DNA from 2 places in the Paenibacillus sp. PL2-23 genome. Region 2 is predicted to be linked to the other one. Evidence: riboswitches for the same ligand, from Rfam matches in the RefSeq annotation. Region 2 holds a riboswitch; the other holds the start of a gene.
The links. Region 2 has a riboswitch for cyclic di-GMP ahead of AB1S56_RS15710 (pyridoxal-dependent decarboxylase). Riboswitches for the same ligand answer to the same signal wherever they lie in the genome.
Positions count from the first base shown of each region.

Region 1: it holds a riboswitch for cyclic di-GMP, as region 2 does, so the genes downstream of both, AB1S56_RS23140 (S-layer homology domain-containing protein) here and AB1S56_RS15710 (pyridoxal-dependent decarboxylase) in region 2, are expected to answer to the same signal.

Region 1 is NZ_CP162129.1:5,216,606-5,222,089, forward strand. It holds gene AB1S56_RS23140 (S-layer homology domain-containing protein) at 1-1,896, opposite strand, end outside; cyclic di-GMP riboswitch class I at 1,953-2,044, opposite strand; gene argH (argininosuccinate lyase) at 2,338-3,753, opposite strand; gene AB1S56_RS23150 (argininosuccinate synthase) at 3,838-5,073, opposite strand; gene argF (ornithine carbamoyltransferase) at 5,112-5,484, opposite strand, start outside.
Region 2 is NZ_CP162129.1:3,565,735-3,571,218, reverse strand. It holds gene fhuB (Fe(3+)-hydroxamate ABC transporter permease FhuB) at 1-542, opposite strand, end outside; gene AB1S56_RS15720 (iron-siderophore ABC transporter substrate-binding protein) at 542-1,576, opposite strand; gene AB1S56_RS15715 (collagen-like protein) at 1,808-2,191, opposite strand; cyclic di-GMP riboswitch class I at 2,465-2,553, shown strand; gene AB1S56_RS15710 (pyridoxal-dependent decarboxylase) at 2,643-4,340, shown strand; gene AB1S56_RS15705 (methyl-accepting chemotaxis protein) at 4,306-5,484, shown strand, end outside.

The DNA of each region.
Region 1 (5,484 bases), 1.7 Mb from region 2:
GCCGGACGCTTCTTGCTTGAGCTCAGCAGCATTCGCCAGCATGACCATCATTTGCTCGCGCGTAACTTCCGCATTGGGCTTGAACAAGCCGCCTTCGTAGCCTCTGATCCATCCCGCCGCAGCCGCCTGTTCGATCCATGGAGCCGCCCAGTGCCCGGACGGCACGTCCTTGAACGTTCCCGTTCCCGCTGTCTCTTCAGCAAGCCCTGCCGCCTGAACCAGCATTTTGGCGAATTGGGCGCGCGTCACAGACTGCTTCGGCTCGAAGCTGCCGGTTGCCATGCCATTTACAATCCATCTGGCGGCCAGCACCTCCACTTCCCGTTTCGCCCAGTGGCCATTCATATCCGGGAATGAAGGCTCATAGGCGAAGAGAGCGTATAATCCCGGCTGCTTCACACTGGCGCTGACCATCCGCCATGCGGAATCCGCCGTTCCGCCTGCGTAGACCCAATTGTCGCCCTGTTCGTCATAACGATACATGCCCATTTGGCTAGCCTGATCGGCAGTCGTCACAGGACGCTCCAGCGCGATGGTGAATGTCGCCGGCTTCATAAGCTCCGCTTCCGCCGTCCACTTCCAGGCCGCTCCCGCCCAGACCATGCCTTTCACCTGCTTGCCTTTCGTCCGTAGCTCGGCTTCCGAGTGGTTCTCCAGCGTCACGCTTGTATCCGCCTTGAAGGTCCCAAGCCCGAATGAGAGCCCTGCCGCTTCGCCAGCCGTTATTTGGCCGCCGTCGGGGCCAATCACGATGCTTTGCGGCTGCTGGCCGGAATCCGTATTCTTCGAAGGCGGGACTGCCGGTAACGACGGCTGGCCTGTGCCAACTTCCGTCTCGACGATTATTCGGTTCACCAGACTGCCATCCTTGATGATCGTCAGCTCATTTCCATTGAATCCGATTAAATCCTGAGGTCTTGCCGCGCCAAGGCTGAAGACATCCCCGCTGCTCAGATCAGCGCCTTTCATGAATGTCGCTCCGCCGGATTCCTCCATCCAGACCGCCTTCCCGCTTGAAATGCTCATATGGCTATATTCAACCTCCGGCTTGACCGGCGCGGTCAGATCAACAGGCTGCGGGTTGCTTGCGCTTAAGTCCATAAACGTGTATTTGATATTGCGGTTCTGATCCCTTTGCTTCCACAGAATCTGCTCGCCGTTAAATACAAAACGGTCTACAAACTGCGAATAGGGCAAGTCCAATATCTTCCGATGCGTACCGTCGGCAATCTTATACTCATACAGATCTCCGTCCTCCGCCCCTTTATAGACGATGAGCCCGTTAGAGATTACCGGATCTCTGCCTCTCCCCAGCTCTGTCAATGTTCTGCTCTCCATGTTGTATAGATGCATGTCGTATCTCGGATTCGTCTGCCAGACAATATAGCTCCCGTCGATTAGAGGCGCCCGGTGCAGGGCGACTGTCGTATTTAATTTGGTTTCGATTTTCGTTATTGTATTGTAGCTGTAGATATCCCAGTTCATATCGCCCGTTCCGTTAGCGAAATCTCTCCTGTCCACCCACACAACAATCGCTTCCCCGCGTGTGTTTACCCCGATGGAGGGCGTGTCGGTGGGATTGCCATGGCTGGTAACGGCTACCGTTAGTCCGCTTCTCATGTTGCCATAATGGATTTGCCCAGCCGGACCAGAGCCGTCCGCCCCTCTTCCTCGCCAGACCACGTGCTCCCCGCTCATTCGAACCTGGCTCCCGTTAATCTTGAACGAAGCTGCCTCGTCCTTGTAGGTATAAACGCTATCCGCATAAGCTTCCTGTCCGTACGAAAGCGTCAAGCCTCCCAGCATGCTGGCGATCACGAGGCCTTTTAGAGCCTTGCTCCACATCCCCATACCCGCAATGGCCGCTTCTCTGAATCTCACAACTCTACTTCTCATGTCTCTCTACCCCTCTCTCATCTGCAGGCAATAAAAAAAAGCAATAGCAAATATACTTGAGCAACCCGGCTGTCTGTTCATGTCATCCATGACGTAAGACCCGTGGCTTTGCGTCCCCGACTTTCGTACGAGTTTGCCTTTGGTCAAGCACTTCACTAGTGCTTTATCCTCATATATTCGTTTTTGCAATCCATCTATTACCACAAATGAGTATACATGCTTCGGGAAAATTTGACAATGAGAAAATATAGCCTGGCGACAATTCTAAGCTCAGATAAGGTGTAAATTTATAAATTCTGGATCAAGCGTAAACAGCTGCGCCGTCCTTTGGCGGAGCAGCAAACGTTTCGCGTTGAAATATAAGCCCAGTATAGAGGAAACTTATACTTTCTTATATTTTAAAAAAAGACGGACCCCCCGCAAGGAGATCCGCCCTACTTATTATCTGCTTCGTTCCAAATATTCCGCTACCCAAGCCGCCGTCTCCGCGAGCGTTACATCGGCACGGCCGATAGCCGCTTCGACCTGCTCCTTCGCTGTGCCGCCGTAGACGTTGCGGGCATTCACAACCTGCTCCGGCTGAAGCACCGCGTAGATACGGTCGTCGAACAGGCTGGAGAACTGCTTGAACTCGTCGAGCGTCAGGTCCAGCAGGTACTTGTTCTGCTCAATGCAGTACAGCACCGTCTTGCCGATCACCTCATGCGCCTGGCGGAACGGCAGTCCCTTGCCGACGAGGAAGTCGGCGATGTCGGTCGCGTTGGAGAAATCCTGGTTGACCGCTTGGCGCATCTGCTCCTTGTTCACCTTCATCGTGGCGATCATCGGAGCGAACAGCTGAAGCGCGCCCTGCATCGTCTTCACCGTGTCGAACATGCCTTCCTTGTCCTCCTGCATGTCCTTGTTGTACGCCAGCGGCAGCGACTTCAGAACCGTCAGCAAACCGACAAGATTGCCATAGACGCGGCCCGTCTTGCCCCGGACAAGCTCCGGCACGTCGGGGTTCTTCTTCTGCGGCATAATGCTGCTGCCCGTGCAGAACGCATCGTCCAGCTCCACGAAGCGGAACTCCGTGCTGGACCAAAGGATCAGCTCCTCGCTCAGGCGCGAGAGATGCATCATTATAATCGAGGCATGCGACAGAAACTCCAGGATGAAGTCGCGGTCGCTCACGGCATCCAGGCTGTTCTCATACACGCGGTCGAATTTCAGCTGGCTCGCTACAAAATGGCGGTCGATCGGGAACGTCGTTCCCGCCAGCGCACCGGCTCCCAGCGGCAGCACATTAATGCGCTTGTAGCTGTCCTGCAGGCGCTCGATGTCGCGGCCGAACATCGCCACGTAAGCCATCAGATGATGCGCGAACAAAATCGGCTGCGCGCGCTGCAGGTGCGTATAGCCTGGCACGATGGTGTCTGTGTTCGCCTTCGCTTGCTCCACGAGAGCCGACTGCAGCTTGTGCAGCATGTCGACGAATTCCACAACGCGCTTGCGAAGCCACAGATGCATATCCGTCGCAACCTGATCATTCCGGCTGCGGCCCGTATGCAGCTTGCCGCCGACGGAACCCACATCGTCGATCAGCGTCTTCTCGATGTTCATATGAATGTCCTCATCGCTGATCGAGAACTCGATATCTCCGCGATTCACACGCTGCAGGACGCGATGAAGGCCGTCCTTGATCTTCTCCACATCATCGGCAGGCAGAATCCCTTGCTTGCCCAGCATCGTCACATGCGCGAGGCTGCCTTGAACGTCCTCCTCGGCCAGCTCCTTGTCGAACATGATCGACGCCGTATATTCCTCAACCAGTTGGTCTGTTTTTTTCGTAAAACGACCGCCCCATAATTTACTCACCGTATTCCAGCACTCCCTTCCGGACGCAACGGAACGGAAGCCCGCTCCTTCATGCTGCAGCAAGCTTCCGTCCTGATCCGGTTATTAGTTTTTGCTTTGCTCGACACCAGAGGATACCTTCAGGCGCAGCGCGTTCAGGCGGATAAAGCCCGTTGCGTCGCCTTGATCGTACGCCTGGGAAGGATCAGCCTCCATCGTCGCGATATCCGGATTGTACAAGCTGACCGGACTCTTCACGCCTGCGCCGATCACATTGCCCTTGTACAGCTTCAGGCGGACGACGCCTGTCACGTTCTTCTGCGACTCGTCCACAAGCGCCTGGATCGCCAGACGCTCCGGCGCGAACCAGAAGCCGTTGTACACCAGCTGGCTGTACTTGGCGATCAAGGAATCGCGAAGATGCATAACCTCGCGGTCCATAGTCAGCGACTCCATCTTGCGGTGAGCCGTGAACAGAATCGTTCCGCCCGGCGTCTCGTATACGCCGCGGCTCTTCATGCCGACGAAGCGGTTCTCCACCATGTCGACCCGTCCGATGCCGTGCTTGCCGCCCAGCTCATTCAGGCGCTCCATCACCTCAAGCGGGCTCAGCGTCTCGCCGTTCAGAGCCACGCAATTGCCCTGCTCGAACGTCAGCTCCACGTATTCCGCTTGATCCGGCGCGCGCTCAGGCGATACAGACAGCACGTACATGTCTTCGTTCGCTTCGGAGCTTGGGTCGAACCAAGGGTCCTCCAGCATGCCGCTCTCGAAGCTGATATGCAGCAGGTTGCGGTCCGTCGAATACGGCTTGGCTGCGGATGCCGTCACCGGAATGCCGTGCTTCTCCGCGTAAGCGATCATCTCGGCGCGGCCCGGGAACTGCTCGCGGAACGCTTCAAGACGCCATGGCGCGATTACGCTGATCTCCGGAGCCAGCGCGGCTGCCGTCAGCTCGAAGCGCACCTGGTCGTTGCCCTTGCCGGTCGCGCCATGCGCGATGGCCGTAGCGCCTTCTGCGCGGGCGATGTCCACCATACGCTTCGCGATCAGCGGACGCGCGATGGAGGTGCCCAGCAGGTATTGGCCTTCATACAGCGTGCCCGCCTGGAACATCGGGTAGATGAAGTCCTTCGCGAATTCCTCGCGCAGATCGTCAATGTACACCTTGGAAGCGCCTGTCGCCAGCGCCTTCTCCTCCAGGCCGTCGAGCTCGTCCTTCTGTCCGATGTCTGCCGTGAAGGCGATAATTTCTGCGTCGTACGTTTCTTTCAGCCATTTTAGAATAACGGATGTATCCAAGCCGCCGGAATAGGCCAGCACGATTTTTTCCTTCGCCATATCTCCCTTGCTCCCCTTTATCAAATTGGTTGATTGAATTAGGACATAATCGCCGCCAGGATCGCTTTCTGCGCATGGAGACGATTCTCCGCCTGGTCGAAAATAATGGATTGCGCGCCGTCGATGACGCTTTCGCTTACTTCTTCTCCGCGGTGCGCCGGAAGACAGTGCATGAACAGGTAGTCCTTCTTCGCGTATTTAACAAGCGCGTCATTGACCTGGTAGCTCTTGAACGCAAGCTCGCGCTCCTTCTGCTCCGCCTCCTGCCCCATGCTCGCCCACACGTCGGTGTAGATGACGTCGGCCTCCGCGATCGCTTCCTTGGGATCATGGCAGACCACGATACGGGAGCCCGTCTCAGCGGCGTTCTCCTTCGTCTGGCGCACAATGTCCGCGTCCGGCTCATAGCCC
Region 2 (5,484 bases):
AGCAGAAGCGCGCTTGTGACGGAAGACAGCACGAGCGTAATAATCATGCCAGACAGCGCAATGCGTATCGGCGTGCCCTTGCGGCCGCCGCCCATTCCGAATACCGCCAGCGCTGCGGCCGCGCCGCCTAGAACCGCCATCGGGAAAGCGTATGCATACAGCAAGCCCGGCCAAAAAATCGTTCCCAGCACAACAACTAGATAAGCCCCCGCATTAACGCCAAGCGTCGTCTCCGAGGCCAGCGGATTGCGGGTGACGCTTTGCATAAGAGCGCCCGCAACCGCCAAAGCGGCTCCGGATAGGAGCGCCATAACAGTGCGGGGCAGTCTTACGCCGTTAATGATCTGATGTTCAGTAATTGCCTGAGGGGATAGGATAGCCTCCAGCACAGTTCCTGCCGATATGCGTGACAGTCCTTGCGTCAAGCTGATAAAGGTCAGAATGGCAAGCAGCAGTACACCGCCCAGCAGCACCGCAAAAGGCTTCCAGCCCGTTCCGCCATTGGCGGAACGGGCCGGACTATTCGAATATGCCGGTGTCATTATTCACCGCTCAGCACAGAGGCTACGCGTTCAGCCAGCATCTTGGCGGAATGAGGGCCGCCGTACGGCCAGGTGTCTCCTCCAAGCGCGTAAGCGCGATTGTCCTGGACGAAGCGCAGACCGTTCCATACTGCGTTTTTGCTCAGCATGTCCGTTGCCGCTTCTTCCATTGTAATGTGCAGGAAGTCTGCGTCCTGCAGCGGCGGGAACGCCTCAATGTCCTTGGTAGCGAAGCCATATACCTCGAATTGCTCCGATTGATAAGCGTTAGTCAGTCCGATATGCTCCAATACTTTAATCGCCAGCGCATTATCTGTGGAAATCCGGAACGATACGGCGTTTTGGTTCACAAGCGGCATGGCCAGAACGATCGGCTGACCGTCTTTGCCTGCAGCGACGATTTTTGCTTTGGCGTCGTCATACGCTTTCTGCAGATCGGCCAGCACTGCCTCCGCTTCCTCCGTCTTGTCTACAACAGTCGCGATTGTATTGAACGTATCGACCATCTCTTGGTACTGATCGCCGCTTCCCTCAGCCGGGTAAGGGTTGAACATGATGGTCGGAGCGATAGCGCTAAGCTGATCCTTAATGGCTTCATGACGGAACGTCACGCCGATAATGAGGTCAGGCTCAAGCGCTGTAATCGTCTCCAGATTGGGCTCCTGACGAGTTCCTACGTCCTGGACGTCTGCAGCCAGCTCAACAGGCGTTTTCATCCATTTCTTCATATTGTCGATATCGGCAACGCCGGCTGGCTGCACGCCCAGCGCAAGCAGGTCTTCGGCATATGTCCATTCCAGGACAACAATTTTTTGCGGGATTCCGGTAATGGGTGTTTCCCCGAGGGCGTGCTGAATCACGCGTTCCTCATTGGCAGCAGTTGCCTCCGGAGCCGTCTCGGAAGCGGCAGGCGAAGCTGTGCCTGCGGCGTTGCCGCTATTCCCGTTATTCGTGTTATTGCCGCAAGCGGCTAACGCGAGGATAAGAATAAGCGAGATAATCGTTACGAATGATCGTCTGTTTCGGTTAAGCATGATGTGTTCCCCCTAATGCTTCTGCAAATTTTGATAATAATTCTCAACGATTATTATGATAATCATTATCAGTGGAGCTGTCAACACTTTATTCCAGGAATTCCGGGAGCATGGGGGAACGCCAAAGCAGCGCATCATGGCGGATGCCATGACACGCTGCGGGAAGAGGAGTGAGAAAAGGATGTATGTTCTGAGAACGCCGAGACTATTAAAGGGGTTGTCAGACACGATTTAGAAGCAAGTAAACGACTCGATTCGTCTTAGATCGTATCCCGCATACATCCAGAAGAAGCCGTTCCACTGGAAGCCAGCGACGGAGTGGCGGCCGACGAATACGGGGAAATACCAGAATTGATTGCCGTTGCTGAGCCAAATGTACGTGTTGCGGAACAAGCATCTGCGGATGCCGCCAGGGTCAACCGCAAAGGCTGCCGTCTGCGGCTGCTGCGGTACGAATTGGGGAGGAGGGGCGGTTGGAGCCTGCAAGCCGGCACCCGGCTGCATGGGCGAGCCCGGAGGACCAGGCGGCGGTCCCAATGGCGGAGTTGGACCCGGCGGCAGGAAAGGCGGGAATCCGCCGCCGCCCGGAGGGCCAAACGGAGGGAAAAAGGACATATACATTCACTCCTTGCTAGTATTGAACGATGCGCTCCTAACGGGGTAGGATAGACGTCCCCCTGCGCTTCAGGTGTATCATATGCGGCCGCCCGCATGGGAGTGCTTGAGGCGTCTATTTCATTGCGAGCCTGTTATTTGTGACAAATTCATGATCGTTTCGAGGACTTAACAATTTCCACTCATTTAATCTATTGATAATCGAAAGCCGAAGTAGTAGAATGTTCCTACTTGCTGTCAAAAGTTGCTAGAACATGTAGGCACCTTGCACAATTTGATACATGGCAAATCCGTCGAAAGGCGCGAGACGCAAAGCTATAGGGACTACTTCCAATCAGGGGAAATGTCAGCCAGCTGCAGATGTAAGCAGAGGCGCGCCTATGAACAATATTAGGCGCGCCTCTTTGCCTATATAAACAAAGAGAGATTAAACAGGAGAGAGGTAGAGAGAATGAACCAACTGAATATCCGTGCCTTATTTCCCAGCGACGACGGCAACTTGCAGCAGAGAGAGCAATTTATGGGCCTAGTGAAGCAGCTTATGGAAGGAGTCGATGCGCTTAAGGACCCGGAATCCGTCTATCTGAAAGGAGAAAAGGACCGAGGTAGTCATTTTTACCGGGAGCTGACGGCCGAAAGCCGCATTCCCGTCGCCGGCAGACCGCTTGAACAAGTGAATGAAGAGCTGTTGAAGCTGCTGCATGGCCATCCGTATCACACCAAATATTTTTTGACGAATATTCTCCCTATGGCGAGCACACCCGGCATTCTGGGCATGCTGGCCGCATTCGCGGTTAACGGCAATAACCTGTGGGATGTGTATGGGCCGGCCGGCGCTGAGGCGGAGGTCCGAGTCGTCGCGATGATGTCGGAGCTTGTCGGCTATACGCCCTCGGAGAGCGGCGGCTATACCACCTGGGGCGGTCAGGGCGCAATCTTTACAGGGCTGCGTATCGCCATCAACAAGCATGATCCTTCCATCAAGAAGGCGGGCGTCCCGCATAATCTGTATGCCTTCTGTTCCGAAGCGGCGCATTACAGCTTGTTCAAGTCGATGGAGGCGACCGGTCTCGGCACCAACAATCTGGTGAAGGTCCGAACGCGGGAGGACAGCTCCATGGACGTGCGCGATCTTAAGGAGAAGATGGAGCAAGTCATCCGCCGGGGAGGGGTTCCCATCTACGTCGTTGCGTCAACGGCGACGACGGACGCGATGGGCATTGACAATCTCGCGGAGATCGTAGAAGCCTCTGAGGAGATAGCGGCGCAACACAGCATCCGGAAGCCGCATATTCATGCGGACTCGGCACTGGGTGGATTTTTTGCGTTTTTTAATCATTACGACTTTGCGGGCAATCCACTGGCGATCGGCGAGGAGACGCTAGCCGCGCTTGCGGCCATACAGGAGAGAATGAGGCACCTGCATTTGGCGGACTCGCTTTGCTTCGATTTCCAGAAGCTCGGCCAGACGCCATACTCTACCAGCCTGTTCCTGGTGAAGCGGGCCTCGGATCTTAAGCTGGTTGATCTGGAGCCGGACGAAACGCCATATGTCGGACATCGAGGCTACGGCGATTATCACACCAGCTATACGCTGGAATGCTCCCGAATGGGCAGCTCTATCAGTATTCTAAGCGCCTTGCTCGCGTTTGGAGCCGAGGGCTATCAGAGGCTGCTGGCCCAATTTGTCGAGATCAACCTCGCTTTCCGGAGGAGGCTCTCCGAGGAGCTGCCCGAGGCTGTTATCGTCAATCCTGATAACCCGGGCATTATTACGCTCTTCCGTATCTATTCGGATCGTAAGAACGGCTTTGCGGCGGAATGCAGGGGGCAGCGCACCAAAGCGCAGATCCAGTGCGAGAACAGGCTGAACGACATGCTGTTCGAAACATTGGGCAGAGCTCGCGGGGAGATGTTTTTTGGAGATACCAAAAAGCATCTGTATGTGCGGACGGCCGATGGAGCCGGGGACATCGCGCTTTACGCGGCGAAGCTATTTGTTATATCGCCATATACGCAATTATCCGATGTGCAAGCCATTGTCGGCTTCTTGAAGCAGAAAATTGAGGAAACCTATGCCGCTTATGAAGCGCTGGCCAAGAAGGAGAAGGAAGATGAGAAAGCCTTTGTTGAAATGGAATTGGTTTAGAGAACGTCTCTCTGCAAAAATAGTGTTCAGCATTCTTGCGCTGCAAATTGTTACCTGCGCGGCGTTTGCCATATCCGGCACCATGTCGCAGAGCAATCTGTCGGACAAGCTGCTGGAGCAGTTCGATAAGCGTCTGGAGACCGATATTCGGATTGCTCAGAATACGCTGACGGCTATTCCGGGCAGCGGAAAGGAGCTGGCTAGCGCAGACGATCCGCTGTATGCCGCAATGAAGTCGGAGCTTGAGCGGCTGCAAGCAGAGCACAGCCTGGAGAATGTATATATCTTGTCCAACTCGCAGGGCGAGGAGCGTATTCTGATCTTGTCCGGCGTGCCTGACGATTTCGGTACGCCATACCTCTTTACCCAGGAGATGAAGGATGCTATTAGCGAGAACCAGGCCAAGATCAGCCCGATCTATGTGGATGAATATGGGACCCATAAATCCATATTTACTCCTCTGAAGAACGAGACGGGCGAGGTATATGGCATTCTGGGGATTGACCTGGATGCCTCCGTTGTGCCGGAGACCGCCGCAAGCTCCAATTGGAGGACGATTATTATATCCGTCATTGTGTTCCTGGTCGGCAGCGCAATCGCAGTTGTAATCGGGCGTATTATTACGAAGCCGCTTCGCAAGCTGATGGAGGCGGCGGAGAGGGTGGCTGCAGGAGATATGCAGAGCGAGCTTCACCTCGATCGCCAGGATGAAATCGGCAAGCTTGCCGGCGCCTTTGGCGTCATGATCAACAGCTTGAAGACGCTGATTCAGCAGGTCATGGCATCGTCTACTCTGATTGAGAATACGAGCAAGCATCTGCAGCAATCCGTTAATGAATCGACGCAAAGCGCTCAGACGGTGGCGGAATCGACAGACAGGATGACGCAGGGCATTACGGAGATTGTTCAAAGCGTAACGGAGAGCCAAGAGGGCATCTTCAGCATTGACAACGATATGAAGACCGTAACGACAGGCATGAAGGAAATGCAGGATATCGCGACCGAAGTGCATGCGCAGTCGGAGCAAGGCCAGGAGCTTGTTGATCGCACACTTCAACAGATGGAGGAAATCAAGAAAGCGATGCAGCAGTCGGAGCAAGCGGCGGCAGCGCTGGACAAGCGCTCCGGAGAGATCGGCGAAATT